Regions from separate parts of the Pantoea sp. SGAir0180 genome, predicted to be linked through region 3. Evidence: predicted binding sites of a transcription regulator. Region 3 holds the regulator's gene; each other region holds the start of a gene.
What was found. Region 3 encodes PurR, which represses purine synthesis genes. Its sites were predicted from a motif close to CANGCAAACGTTTGCNTG; they were not measured.
Positions count from the first base shown of each region.

Region 1: serA (phosphoglycerate dehydrogenase) is a predicted target of PurR. The motif match lies at 1,331-1,348, and genes of this name have one in related genera.
Region 2: cvpA (colicin V production protein) is a predicted target of PurR. The motif match lies at 1,686-1,703, and genes of this name have one in related genera.

Region 1 covers NZ_CP028071.1:221,654-225,921, reverse strand. Annotated here, with positions in the region: gene serA (phosphoglycerate dehydrogenase) at 13-1,251, opposite strand; gene rpiA (ribose-5-phosphate isomerase RpiA) at 1,532-2,191, opposite strand; gene C1N58_RS01120 (LysR family transcriptional regulator ArgP) at 2,373-3,275, shown strand; gene C1N58_RS01115 (oxidative stress defense protein) at 3,732-4,268, opposite strand, start outside.
Region 2 covers NZ_CP028071.1:807,506-811,773, reverse strand. Annotated here, with positions in the region: gene purF (amidophosphoribosyltransferase) at 1-1,099, opposite strand, end outside; gene cvpA (colicin V production protein) at 1,137-1,622, opposite strand; gene dedD (cell division protein DedD) at 1,875-2,654, opposite strand; gene folC (bifunctional tetrahydrofolate synthase/dihydrofolate synthase) at 2,644-3,912, opposite strand; gene accD (acetyl-CoA carboxylase, carboxyltransferase subunit beta) at 4,004-4,268, opposite strand, start outside.
Region 3 covers NZ_CP028071.1:1,908,481-1,912,748, reverse strand. Annotated here, with positions in the region: gene punC (purine nucleoside transporter PunC) at 1-796, opposite strand, end outside; gene punR (DNA-binding transcriptional activator PunR) at 905-1,810, shown strand; gene purR (HTH-type transcriptional repressor PurR) at 1,807-2,832, opposite strand; gene C1N58_RS08915 (cytochrome bd-I oxidase subunit CydH) at 3,115-3,204, shown strand; gene C1N58_RS08910 (C40 family peptidase) at 3,399-4,217, opposite strand.

The DNA.
Region 1 (4,268 bases), 1.7 Mb from region 3:
TATTTTGATAAATCAGTAGAGGAGACGGGCGCGGATAGTTCCAGGGATAGCCTTCATCAGCTGCAGCGCTTTCTCTGCCAGTTCGTGCTCGGCATCGATATCAATCACCACATACCCCATCATGGGTGAGGTTTGCAGGTACTGCGCGGCGATATTGATGCCCTGTTCGGCAAAAATCTGGTTAATTGCGGTCAGCACACCCGGACGGTTTTCATGAATGTGCAGCAGACGGCTTGCGCTGACGCCGTGCATCGGCAAGGACACTTCAGGGAAGTTCACTGCAGACAGCGTTGAACCGTTATCGGAATATTTCGCCAGTTTGCCTGCCACTTCGATACCAATGTTTTCCTGCGCTTCTTCGGTGGAACCCCCGATGTGTGGCGTCAGAATGACATTATCGAACTCACTCAGTGGCGAGACAAACGGATCGCTGTTTGTGGCTGGCTCAACCGGGAACACGTCAATGGCCGCGCCCCCGACCTGCTTGCTGGCCAGCGCGTCACACAGTGCCGGAATATCCACGACGGTGCCGCGTGAGGCGTTGATTAACAGCGCGCCAGGTTTCATCTGCGCCAGCTCGTCAGCAGAGATCATATTTTGTGTCGAGGCGGTTTCAGGCACATGCAGACTGACGACATCGCTCATATTCAGCAACTGCGTCAGGCTTCGCACCTGCGAGGCATTACCCAGCGGCAGTTTATTTTCAATATCATAAAAATACACGTGCATGCCCAGGCCCTCGGCCAGCACGCCTAACTGCATACCAATGTGACCATAGCCGATAATGCCCAGCTTCTTACCGCGCGCTTCGAATGAGCCTTTAGCAATCTTATTCCAGACACCGCGATGGGCTTTGGCGTTCGCTTCTGGCACGCCACGCAGCATCAGCAGCATTTCGCCAATCACCAGTTCGGCGACCGAGCGCGTGTTAGAGAACGGGGCGTTAAAAACGGGAATACCGCGCTTTGCCGCCGCATTTAAATCAACCTGGTTGGTACCGATACAGAAACAGCCCACAGCGACCAGTTTTTCTGCTGCGGCAAAAATCTCTTCAGTCAGTTGGGAACGGGAACGGATACCGATAAAGTGCGCGTCACGGATGGAAGCCTTTAATGACTCGCTATCCAGTGCGCCTTTGTGGAATTCAATATTGGTGTAACCTGCAGCACGAAGATTGTCCAGCGCGCTCTGGTGGACACCTTCCACCAGCAGGAACTTAATCTTGTCTTTTTCCAGTGAAACCTTTGCCATTTCCCAACCCTATTCAGAATTCAACGAGGACTGAACGCAGTCAGCCAGCAGTCAAAATATCAAAAAAAACGCCAGCAGCAATACAAACGATTGCCTGACCGGCTGGCTGGCTGGATTCAGAAGCCAAACTTTGCCGGACAAAATCGTGGGTTGGCCGCATCGGGGAGAATGAACCCGCTGTTGATGACGCTTATGTGACATAAGTCACCAAATTTCAGCCTGGCGAGAAAAGTTTTTTTTTAATTAAAAAAACGCGGGCGCAAATTATGCGCCCGTCGCGTTATTTTTTCAGCGTTTTGACCCCATCCGGTCCGCCAATCAACGCCACATCGGCACCCCGGGTAGCGAAAAGCCCGACGGTGACGACGCCCGGTAACGCGTTAATGGTTTTTTCCAGCTCAATGGGATCCAGAATACGCAAATTATGCACGTCCAGGATGATATTACCGTTGTCAGTGACGACATTCTGGCGATACTCAGGCAAACCGCCCAGCCTGACCAGTTCACGCGCGACGTAGCTGCGTGCCATGGGAATCACTTCAACGGGCAACGGAAAACGCCCCAGCACGTCGACTTCTTTCGATGCATCGGCAATACAGATAAACTTTTTAGCCACGGCCGCGACGATTTTTTCGCGGGTCAGCGCGGCACCGCCGCCTTTGATCATCTGCATCTGGGGATTAATTTCGTCGGCACCATCAACATAGATGGCCAGGTCATCGATTTCATTCAAATCAAACACCTGAATACCGAGGCTTTTGAGCTTTTGCGTGGAGGCTTCAGAGCTGGACACGGCACCTTCAATCTGGTGTTTGATGCTGCCGAGCGCATCAATAAAATGGGCAGCGGTAGAGCCTGTTCCCACGCCGACGATCGTACCTGGCTGGACATAATCAAGTGCAGCCCAACCAACAGCTTTTTTCAGTTCATCCTGCGTCATGGTATGTTTAGAACCTGTGCGATAAGAAAATGCGCGTAGTATAAAGCAAGGTTTGCTGAAAATGCTCGGATGCATTGGGCGGATTTAATGCTTTGGAAGCCAGCCCACAAAAATACCCCAGACTTTTGCTCAGGCACATTTGTGGCATCGTAACGTCCACCCTGAAGGAGAGAAAAGAATAATGAAACGCCCGGACTACAGAACGCTTCAGGCGCTGGACGCAGTGATACGTGAACGTGGCTTTGAACGTGCTGCGCAAAAACTGTGCATCACCCAGTCGGCCGTATCGCAACGCATCAAACAGCTGGAAAACCTGTTTGGTCAGCCGCTGTTGGTTCGCACCGTGCCCCCTCGTCCCACTGAGCAGGGGCAAAAGCTGCTTGCGCTGTTGCACCAGGTTGAACTGCTGGAGGAAGAGTGGCTGGGAGATGAAATCAGCGGTACGACGCCGTTACTGCTCTCCCTGGCGGTGAACGCCGACAGTCTGGCCACCTGGCTGTTGCCTGCATTAAAAGACGTGCTGGCCGATTCGCCGGTGCGCCTTAACCTCCAGGTTGAAGATGAAACCCGTACGCAGGAACGTCTGAGACGTGGCGAAGTGGTCGGCGCAGTCAGTATCCAGCCCCAGCCTTTACCCAGTTGTCTGGTTGATCAACTGGGCGCCCTGGATTACCTGTTTGTGGCTTCCCGTGACTTTGCCGAGCGCTTTTTTCCCAACGGCGTCACCCGTTCCGCGTTGCTGAAAGCGCCTGCCGTCGCATTTGACCATCTGGATGATATGCATCAGGCCTTTTTACAGCAGAACTTCGATCTTTCGCCGGGCAGCGTGCCCTGCCATATCGTTAACTCTTCTGAAGCCTTTGTGCAGATGGCCCGTCAGGGCTCAACCTGCTGTATGATCCCGCATCTGCAGATTGAGCGCGAACTGGCGAGCGGTGAGCTGATCGATCTGACACCGGGGCTGTATCAGCGCCGGATGTTGTACTGGCACCGTTTTGCACCGGAAAGCCGACTGATGCGTCGGGTCACCGATGCGCTGATTGCGCATGGTCATCGGGTTCTGCGTCAGGACACGATGGAATAGCGGCTAAAGGCGAAAGTGAAGGCCGGATAAACTGGGGGACGGTGGGTGTCAAACGCGACTCTCTGCCGCTACCGGGCAGCATTCCTGGTCTGCTTATTCTCCTGACAAACCGCCCGGAACCGGACAGCCTGTCCGGGCTTCTGCTGAACTAAAGAGAATAATCCCCTGTGCCGCAGCAAGCGTCAGGCGTTGCAGTGAGAGTGTACCCTGCTAAAAGCAGCACGGCTCCATGGCCATCAGGGGCGTGATTTCAGCAGGTGATACCGGGCGCTGAAAAGCGGGAATCAACCAGGGATTGCCCCCGCAGGAATGCGGGGGAAAAGCGCCGCCGGCAAAGGAACAGGCCGACTGCGACAGTCCGTCAGGTTGCTGAGCGATGGAAAGGCACCGCATCAGCGGTGCAAAGCGCACCTGGTAAACATGGCCGCTGATGGCTTCACGACAGCATCGATAAGCTTACTGTGCCGTATTGGGTTTCATCTCAAAAACCACATCAACCTGGTCATCGAAGTTAATGCTTTGCTGGTCGTAGGTTTCCTGCGCGGAAGTATCGGCCGCTGCCGCGGAGGCTTTAAACATGCGATTCATCGGCATAGGCTGGTAGTTAGCGACCTGATAGCGAATGCTGTAGATTGGCCCCAGTTTGGCGTTAAAGCCTTCTGCCAGTTCTGTGGCTTGCTGAGTCGCATTTTTGATGGCGGCTTTCAGCGCCTGCTGCTTGTAGCGCTCAGGATTGGCGACGCCTAACTCGACGCTGCGAACTTCGTTCAGGCCCGATTTCAGCGCGCCGTCAAGCAGCTCATTCAGCTTGTCCAGCTGGCGGACGGTCACCTGAACCTGACGTACCGCACGGTAACCTTTCAGCTGCGATTTACCGTCTTTGGTATAATCGTATTCTGGCTGCGTGGTCAGGTTGGCCGCTTCAATATCCTTTTTCTCGATGCCGTTTTTCTGCAGGAAATCAAAATACTGCGCAACACGACTGTCGACCTG
Region 2 (4,268 bases), 1.1 Mb from region 3:
CGATCAGCAAGACGTTTTTATCGCGGAATTCGGCGCGGTTAGCATTGAGTTTGCGGCGCACGGCGCTGCGGCGCAGCTGCTGACCCGGCATGATAAAGGTACGACCGACATAGCGGTTTTTCACAAATCCCTGGCGGTAAGGCTTATCAAGGATGCGGGCGATTTCCAGTGCCGTATCCATGGAAGTTTCCGGAATGGGGATCACCACATCGATATCCAGATCTTCCCATTCACGGGCAATCTTCTGGCCCAGCTTAGTGCCCATGCGGACGCGCGCGCTGTAGACCGAAATTTTGTCCAGGAAGGAGTCCGGTCGGGCAAAATAGACGTATTCGAACAGGCACGGATTGTTCTTGGGGTTCTCGGCACACTGGCGGGTCGAAAGCTGGCCCTGCTCCGTGATGTACACCGCTTCACCCGGCGCGACGTCACGGATGAATTCAAAACCCAGTGTATCCAGCGCGACGCTCTCTGAGGCCACCATATACTCGGTACGGCCATCCGCAATGACGCGTTTGCCCAGCACCAGCGGACGAATACCGTTAGGATCGCGGAAGGCGACCATGCCGTGACCGATAATCATCGAGACCACCGCATACGCGCCGCGAACCTGCTGATGCACGGCGGCGATAGCGGCAAAAATGTTGTCGGCTTCCAGCGGATAGTGCTGAAAACGATCCAGTTCCTGCGCGAAGATATTCAGCAGGATCTCTGAGTCTGACGTGGTGTTCACATGACGGCGGCCTTTTTCGAACAGCTGCTTACGCAGTTCATGTGCGTTGGTCAGGTTACCGTTGTGTGCAAGAGAAATCCCGTACGGCGAGTTGACGTAGAACGGTTGCGCTTCAGAAGCGCTGGAGCTGCCCGCTGTAGGATAGCGTGCATGACCAATCCCCATGTTGCCTTGTAAACGCTGCATATGACGGGCTTCGAAAACATCGCTGACCAGGCCGTTGGCCTTGCGCAGGCGAAAGCAGTTGAGCGCATCAATCGTACAAATGCCTGCGGCATCCTGCCCACGATGCTGGAGCACCGTTAACGCGTCATAGATCGACTGGTTTACCGGCATGAAACCGGTGATACCGACAATACCGCACATGTTGTCATTTCCTCATTAAGCCGTACGCCCGATGGTCTCACCGGGGCAAAAAACTCGACGTGCTTTTCAGGTAGTCAAAAAACCACCTGATTATAGAACTGAACTCGGGAATAAGTTGAGACTGCTGCCAGTCCGGGCTTTTTGAAAAACCCGTGAATGTATCCAGGAAGAACAGCAAAGCGGCTACAATAAGCACACCACGCAAGGCCCCGAAACAAACGCCTAATACCCGATCGGTTCCCGACAGGCCGGTTTTTTCTACCAGCGAGCCGATAACGTAGTTCACTATCGCCCCCACAATCAGGGTCGCAATGAACAGCACCGCAATGGCGATTCCGTTCCGAACCAGTTCGTCGTCAAAACCTGTAAACCAGACAGCAAGGTAGGCATAGTAATGACTGGCGACAAAAAACGCGCATCCCCAGGTAACAAGAGATAAGGCTTCGCGGACAAACCCTCGAACCAGGCTGACCAAAGCCGAAAAACCAACTACCGCAATAATGACGTAATCAATCCAGATCATGAACTCTTCCAGCGCCAGTGCCATTGCACCCCTGCATCCAGTTCGGGGCGCATTCTAACAGAAAAAGAAAACGTTTGCGTAGGGGTTTTCAGGTTCTGCATCCATAAAAAAGGCGAAGAAAAAAACGAACTTCGCCTGTGAGATTGTTATCCGGTTAACCCCTTGAAAAGCCAGGCTAACCGTTGCCCGCCCCGTTTAGCCAGAGCTGATTGTCGCTGCCTGTTATTCTTATCGGCAGCGCCAATCGCGGGTTTAACGCGCGCTGTAGGGCTTAACCACGCCGCTTAAGCCCGAGACGTTTTTCAGCTCGCCCACTGCCGCCTGCATTTTCGCTTTAGACGCATCCGGTCCCACATAAATGCGGGTGATTTGTCCCTGCACCGGCGTTGACGGCACCGTATAGGCCCGGTAACCCGACAGGCGCAGCTTCGCGACAATCTCGTTGACCTTGCTGGCGTTCTTCAATGCGCCCAACTGGACAACATACGCCTGTCCCGAGGGTTGCGTCTCTTTCGGTTGCTCTGCCGGGGCCGCTTCCTCGGTGCGCGCTGCCTGCTCGGCCGGCCTGGTTTTTTCAACGGGCTTCGCTTGCTCAACCGGTTTGGTTTTCTCGACCGGTTTGCTCTGCGTCTGTTCTACCGGCTTCGGTTTAGCCTGCTCAGTATGTTTCGGTTTTGTCGTCTCAGCTGGTTTTTCTTTCGCTGTCGTCGAATGTACAGGCGGCGGTGATACGACACTCGGCGCACTGTTTTGCTCGGGCTGCGTGCTGCCCTCTTGCGCCTGTGAGTTACCCCCGTCAGGATGACTTACCGCACTGCCCGCGCCGGCAGGCGGATGGGCTGGCAGCGACTGGGTGACCGGCGGCACCATTTCGCTGTCCTGCTGGTCGTCCGGTTTCGGGACCAGTGGAATCGCCGCAAACTCTTCTTTATAGTGTTTTTTCTTACCATCCAGCAGCCCCGGCAACACAATCACGCCGATGGCCACCAGAATAACGGTACCGACTAAACGGTTTTGAAACTTACTCGCCACGTCCTCTCTCCGTTTCAATCGATTCCATCACCTGCGCGACGGTCAGGAAAGAGCCGCATACCAGGATGATGTCCTGCGGTTCAGCCTGCTGCCGCGCCTGTTGCCAGGCCTGTTCGACATCTGCGAATGCCCGGGCAGACGTTACGTGTGCCATGAGTTGTTCTGCACTGGCACCGCGCGGGCCGGACAGCGGCGCGCAGTACCAGAAGTCGACCTGCGGAGCCAGCGCGGACAGCGTCCCGGCGATATCTTTATCATGCAGCATCCCGACCACGGCGTGAACGTGCCCCCGCGTCGGCAAGGCAGCCAGGCGCGATGCCAGGTAGCCTGCTGCATGCGGGTTATGCGCCACATCCAGAATCACGCGAGGCGACTCACTGACGGTCTGAAAGCGCCCGGGTAGCACCGCCAGCGGCAGGCTGGCTCGGATATGTGCGTCGCTGACGTTGAGGCCCGAGGCACGCAGCGCCACCAGCGCCGTTGCCGCATTCGGCAGGGGCACCTGCGGCAGCGGTAGATCGCTCAGTTCACCGTGCGCATCGCGCAGAGACCAGCTTTCTGCCTGCGCATGATAGTGCCAGTTACGGCCAAGCTGAATGAGCTGAGCGCCCTTTTCCCTGGCGACATCGGCAATCGTCACCGGCATAGCAGGCTCACCCACCACCGCAGGTTTACCCTGACGGAATACGCCCGCTTTTTCCCGACCAATGCTGTCGCGATCCGGGCCAAGCCAGTCGGTATGGTCCAGCGCAATACTGGTCACCACCGCGACATCGGCATCCACAATATTCGTTGCGTCCAGCCGCCCACCCAGCCCGACTTCCAGAATGACCACGTCAAGCTTCGCCTGCTGGAACAGGTTAAGCGCCGACAGCGTGCCGAATTCAAAATAGGTCAGGGAGATAGTACCGCGTCCCGCTTCAATATCAGCGAAACTGGCGCTGTGTTGCGCTTCACTCAGCTCCTGTCCCTGCACCCGGACACGCTCCGTATAACGCACGAGATGCGGCGAGCTGTAAACGCCCACGCGATAGCCCGCGGCCATCAACAGCGTTTCAAGCGTCCGACAGGTAGTGCCTTTACCATTGGTACCGGCAACGGTGAAAACAAAAGGGGCAGGCTTCAGCAGGTCCAGACGTTGCGCCACCTGGCGAATACGGTCCAGGCCCAGTTCAATTGCCTGAGTGTGGAGGTGCTCAAGATAATAAAGCCACGTGGCCAAAGGCGACGTGGCTTGAGGGAGGTGAAGATTGTCCATATGTCCCGTTTTGCAAATTTATACCTGGTGAAAGCAACAAGGTATAGGGTGCATGGGTGGAAGGCGCGACCGGCGCGCCTTCTGTCTCCTGTCAGGCCTCGTTACTCTCCGGGTGGGACGTCGCAGGTGCGAACTCTTCACCATCGTGCAACGGTGCCGGCAGGTTCATCATTTTTGCCAGCAGACTTGCCAGTTTAAAGCGCATTTCCGGACGACGAATGATCATGTCAATCGCGCCTTTTTCAATCAGAAATTCACTTCGCTGGAAGCCCGGTGGCAGTTTTTCACGCACGGTCTGCTCAATAACGCGTGGACCCGCAAAGCCAATCAGCGCTTTCGGTTCGGCCACGTTCAGA
Region 3 (4,268 bases):
AAAACCGGTTGAGCAGCGCACGGCAGCCAAACCCGCCGATTAAAAAGGCGATGGTTTGGGGAATATAACTGAGCCCGATATCCGCAGGAGACAGACCAATATCAGCCAGGATAAACGGCGAACCCGTCAGCCATGCAAAAAAACTGGCTGAGCAGGCGGAATACATCAGTACGTTACCGCTGTAGGCACGTGCGCGCAGCAGCGTCAGAAACCCAGGCTGCGGAGCAGGGGAACGTTGCTTTTTTTGCGGCGAAGGCAGGCGCAGCGTGACCAGGATGAGCGCCACAGCAATTCCCGTCAGCACCGCAAAAATGGCGCGCCAGTGAAAATGGCCGATCAGCCAGGCGCCCAGTAACGGCGCCAGGGCGGGAGACAGCGCGACGAGCGGCATAATGGTAGCAAAGACTTTATTAGCCTGTGACTGAGGATAGCGATCGACGACCAGCGCCTGCCAGCTGACGGCCGCCGCGCACACGCCGATAGCCTGCACAAAACGCAGTACCAGCATCAGGATCACATTATCTACCCACAACATACCCGCACAGCCCAGAGCAAACAGGGCGAGGCCTGCCAGCAGCACCGGCTTACGCCCCAACCGATCAGATAAGGGGCCCCAGACCAGTTGACCACAGGCAAAACCGGCCAGAAACAGACTCATGCTGGCGCTGATCATCCCGGCTGACGTGCTAAAACTTTGCTGCATAGCGCCGAAGGCGGGCAGGTACATATCGGTTGCCAGAAAGCCCAGCATACTGAGCACGGCAAGATAGGGAATAAAGCCTTTTGAAGCGGACATCGGGTTCTCATCAGTTGCAGAATAAACGCGGGGCAGTGTAAAAGCTGTACTTCACGCTGTGAAACGGTAAAATTTGCCTGTTGCTGTTAAAAATTTTGAAGGCAAATTATGTGGTCTGAATATGCGCTGGAAGTGGTGGATGCGGTCGCACGCGGTGGCAGCTTTAGCGCGGCCGCCCAGGAACTGCACCGTGTGCCTTCTGCCATCAGCTATACCGTTCGCCAGCTGGAAACCTGGCTGGCTGTGCCGCTGTTTGAACGCCAGCACCGGGAGGTGATTCTCACGCCGGCGGGCGAGCATTTCGTGCGGGAAGGGCGCAGCGTTATCAAAAAAATGGATGCCACACGACGTCAGTGTCAACAGCTCGCCAACGGCTGGCGCGGTCAGATTGGTATTGCCGTCGACTGCATCGTCAAACCGCAGCGGACCCGGCAGTTTGTCAGGGATTTTTACCGTCATTTTCCCGACATGGAGTTGCACATCAGCTATGAGGTCTTTAACGGCGTCTGGGATGCGCTGGCAGACGGGCGAGTGGATGTGGCGATAGGTGCGACACAGGCGATTCCGGTGGGGGGGCGTTTCGCCTTTCGCGATATGGGCACCCTGAACTGGCGTTGCGTGGTGGCGCATCAGCATCCTCTGACGCAGGTTGCTACGCTGGATGATGAGGCGTTGCGCTACTGGCCTTCTCTGGTGCTGGAAGATACGTCACGCGCGTTACCGCGTCGTATGACCTGGGCGCTGGATAACCAACGCCGGCTGGTGGTCCCGGACTGGCAAACCGGTCTGGACTGCGTGCGCGCCGGCTTGTGTGTCGCGATGATACCCGGCCATTTAGCGCGGCCCTTACTGGACAGCGGCGAGATGGCAGAGCTGAACTTACCACAGGCGTTTCCGGAAAGTCCCTGCTGCGTCAGCTGGGCGGAAGATCGCGCATCACCGGCGCTGGGGTGGTTACTCCAGTACCTGGGCGATGCGCAAACGCTAAATCAGGAGTGGTTGAGCGAGGATTAACGGCGGTAATCGCGATAAGGACCATAGCCCACCGAGCGTCGCTCAATAAGCGTCGGGTGGACTTCAATCGTCTGCGACTCTTCCCGCTTACTGGTAATGCGATCTAACAACATCTCCAGCGCTTTCTCACCCAACTGGGCTTTAGGTTGATGCACCGTGGTCAGTGCCGGAGTGAAATAGCGCGCATTGCGCACATTGTCGTAACCAATGACGGAGATATCCTGCGGCACGCGCAGGCCCATTTCGTCGGCCGCGCAGATTGCGCCCATCGCCATGATGTCGCCCCCACAGAATACGGCGCTTGGGCGCTGCTTCTGTGACAGAATCTGCTGCATGGCCTGATAGCCAGATTCGGGTTCAAAGTCACCCTGCACAATCCATTCGGCACGTGGCTGAATACCCGCTTCTTCCAGCGCCTTAAGGAAACCGGCATGGCGACCGCCTCCCGTGTTACGCTCCATCTGGCCGGGAATGGCACCAATATCGCGATGACCACGCTCAATCAAATAACGTCCCGCCAGATAACCGCCCTGAAAAGCATTGTCCAGTACGGTATCGGTAAAGTCGGCACGGGATTCGCCCCAGTCCATCACCACCATCGGAATATTGCGGTTCGCTTCCAGCATTTGCAGCAGATCATCCGGATACTCTGAACACATCACCAGAAGCCCGTCAACGCGCTTTTGCGCCATCATCGACAGATAGGCGCGCTGTTTTTGCAGGTCATTATGTGCGTTGCCCAGAATCAGGGTATAGCCTTTATCGAAGCAGTGATTCTCAATGGCTTCGATAATTTCAGCAAAGTAGGGCGCTTCACTGGACGTGGCGAGCAGGCCCAGCGTTTTGGTGTGATTCACCTTCAGGCTACGCGCGACTGCGCTGGGAGAATAATGCAGTTCCCGAATCGCTTCCCACACCGCTTCGCAGGTATTTTCTGCGACAAAGCGCGTTTTATTGATGACGTGTGAGACGGTCGTGGTGGACACGCCCGCACGCTTCGCCACATCTTTAATTGTTGCCATGTAAATCGAACTCCCGGGCCTATCTAAATTATTGATAAGCATATTGTTAAACGTTTGCGTCAGCGGACGGTTATTTCTGCGAAAAACATCGCTTTTCTGTCCGGTATTGAGTCATCAGGGCAGGAAATAACGTCTGAAAAGGGCGCGGACGCAACCGATATTGCGCGCTGTTGCGCAACAAAGGGGGGATTCTAACAAGGCTGTGCGGATAAAACGAGATTTTTACCCACGCGTATGTGAAAATGCTATAACCTTACAAACGTCAGGGTTAAAGGAGAGGGGATGAGTACCGATTTAAAACTGTCATTAATGACGACGGCAGCCGCACTGTTAATGATCATCGCGTTTAGCTTCACCGCTATTCTGCACTAGCCGCATTCGTTTGCAGCGACGCTATACTGGCTGACTGCGCGTCCAGCCTTGCCGGTGATACGTCCTGTCTGTCAGACCGTATCACCGGCAAGTGCGGCATTTTCGCCCGGAACACCCCGCTGCACAATCGGGGCGATATGGGCAATAAAAAAGCCGGGAAGCTGCCTTTCCCGGCTTTTTTGTATGAAGGACGTTTAGCGAACGGTCTTTGGCGTCATAACGCGACGCGCACCAATATAATGGCGCTGCCAGTAATCTTCGCTCAACGCACTGATTTGAATATCTTTACCGGTACGCGGTGACTGAATGAATTTACCGTTGCCCAGGTAAACCCCGACATGATCTGCGGTTCCACGCCCGTTGATGCGGAAGAAAACCAGATCGCCTTTTTCAAGGGATTCGCGGTTGACCGGTGCTGCATCCCGCAGATGGTACATTTCGTTAGCGGTACGGGGGATCTTAAACTTCACGACGTCTTTGTAGGCGTACCATACGAGGCCACTGCAATCAAAACCCGTATGGGGCGATTTGCCTCCCCACTGATAACGCTTGCCAAGTTGCCCCATCAGTTTTGCCATCGCCGTTTCACGCGCTTTCTGGTAACGCTGGCGATGCGCTTTACTCATTTTAATGGTGCCGGTTTCGGTATTGTCTGCCGTTAACGCCTTCGCAGCACGTTGATGACCATACCGTTTTTTGCTGGCGGCATTGGCGGCGACTTTTTTGCTCAGCGTCTTGTGCGAGGCAGTCGTTTTAGCGAGTGTTTTGTGCGTGATGGTGTGAGAGGTCGTTTTGCTGGTTTTCGTGGTCTTACTGACTTTCTGAACAGCGGAGGCGCGACTTTTTTTAGATGAGGCTTTAACCGCGCGTCGTTTGCGCCGATCATCGTCGCGCGCACTTTTTTTCTCTACCTTATGCAAGCTGGCCTTAACCGTCGCATGCGGGGAGGCAGCAGCGATGTTAAAGAAGAGTTGCGCAAAAGCCAGAATAAGAAGCGTAATGATTGAACGCATAGTCCGTTTACTGGTTAAGCTGTCAGATCAAACAGGTCTCTGACAAAGTTA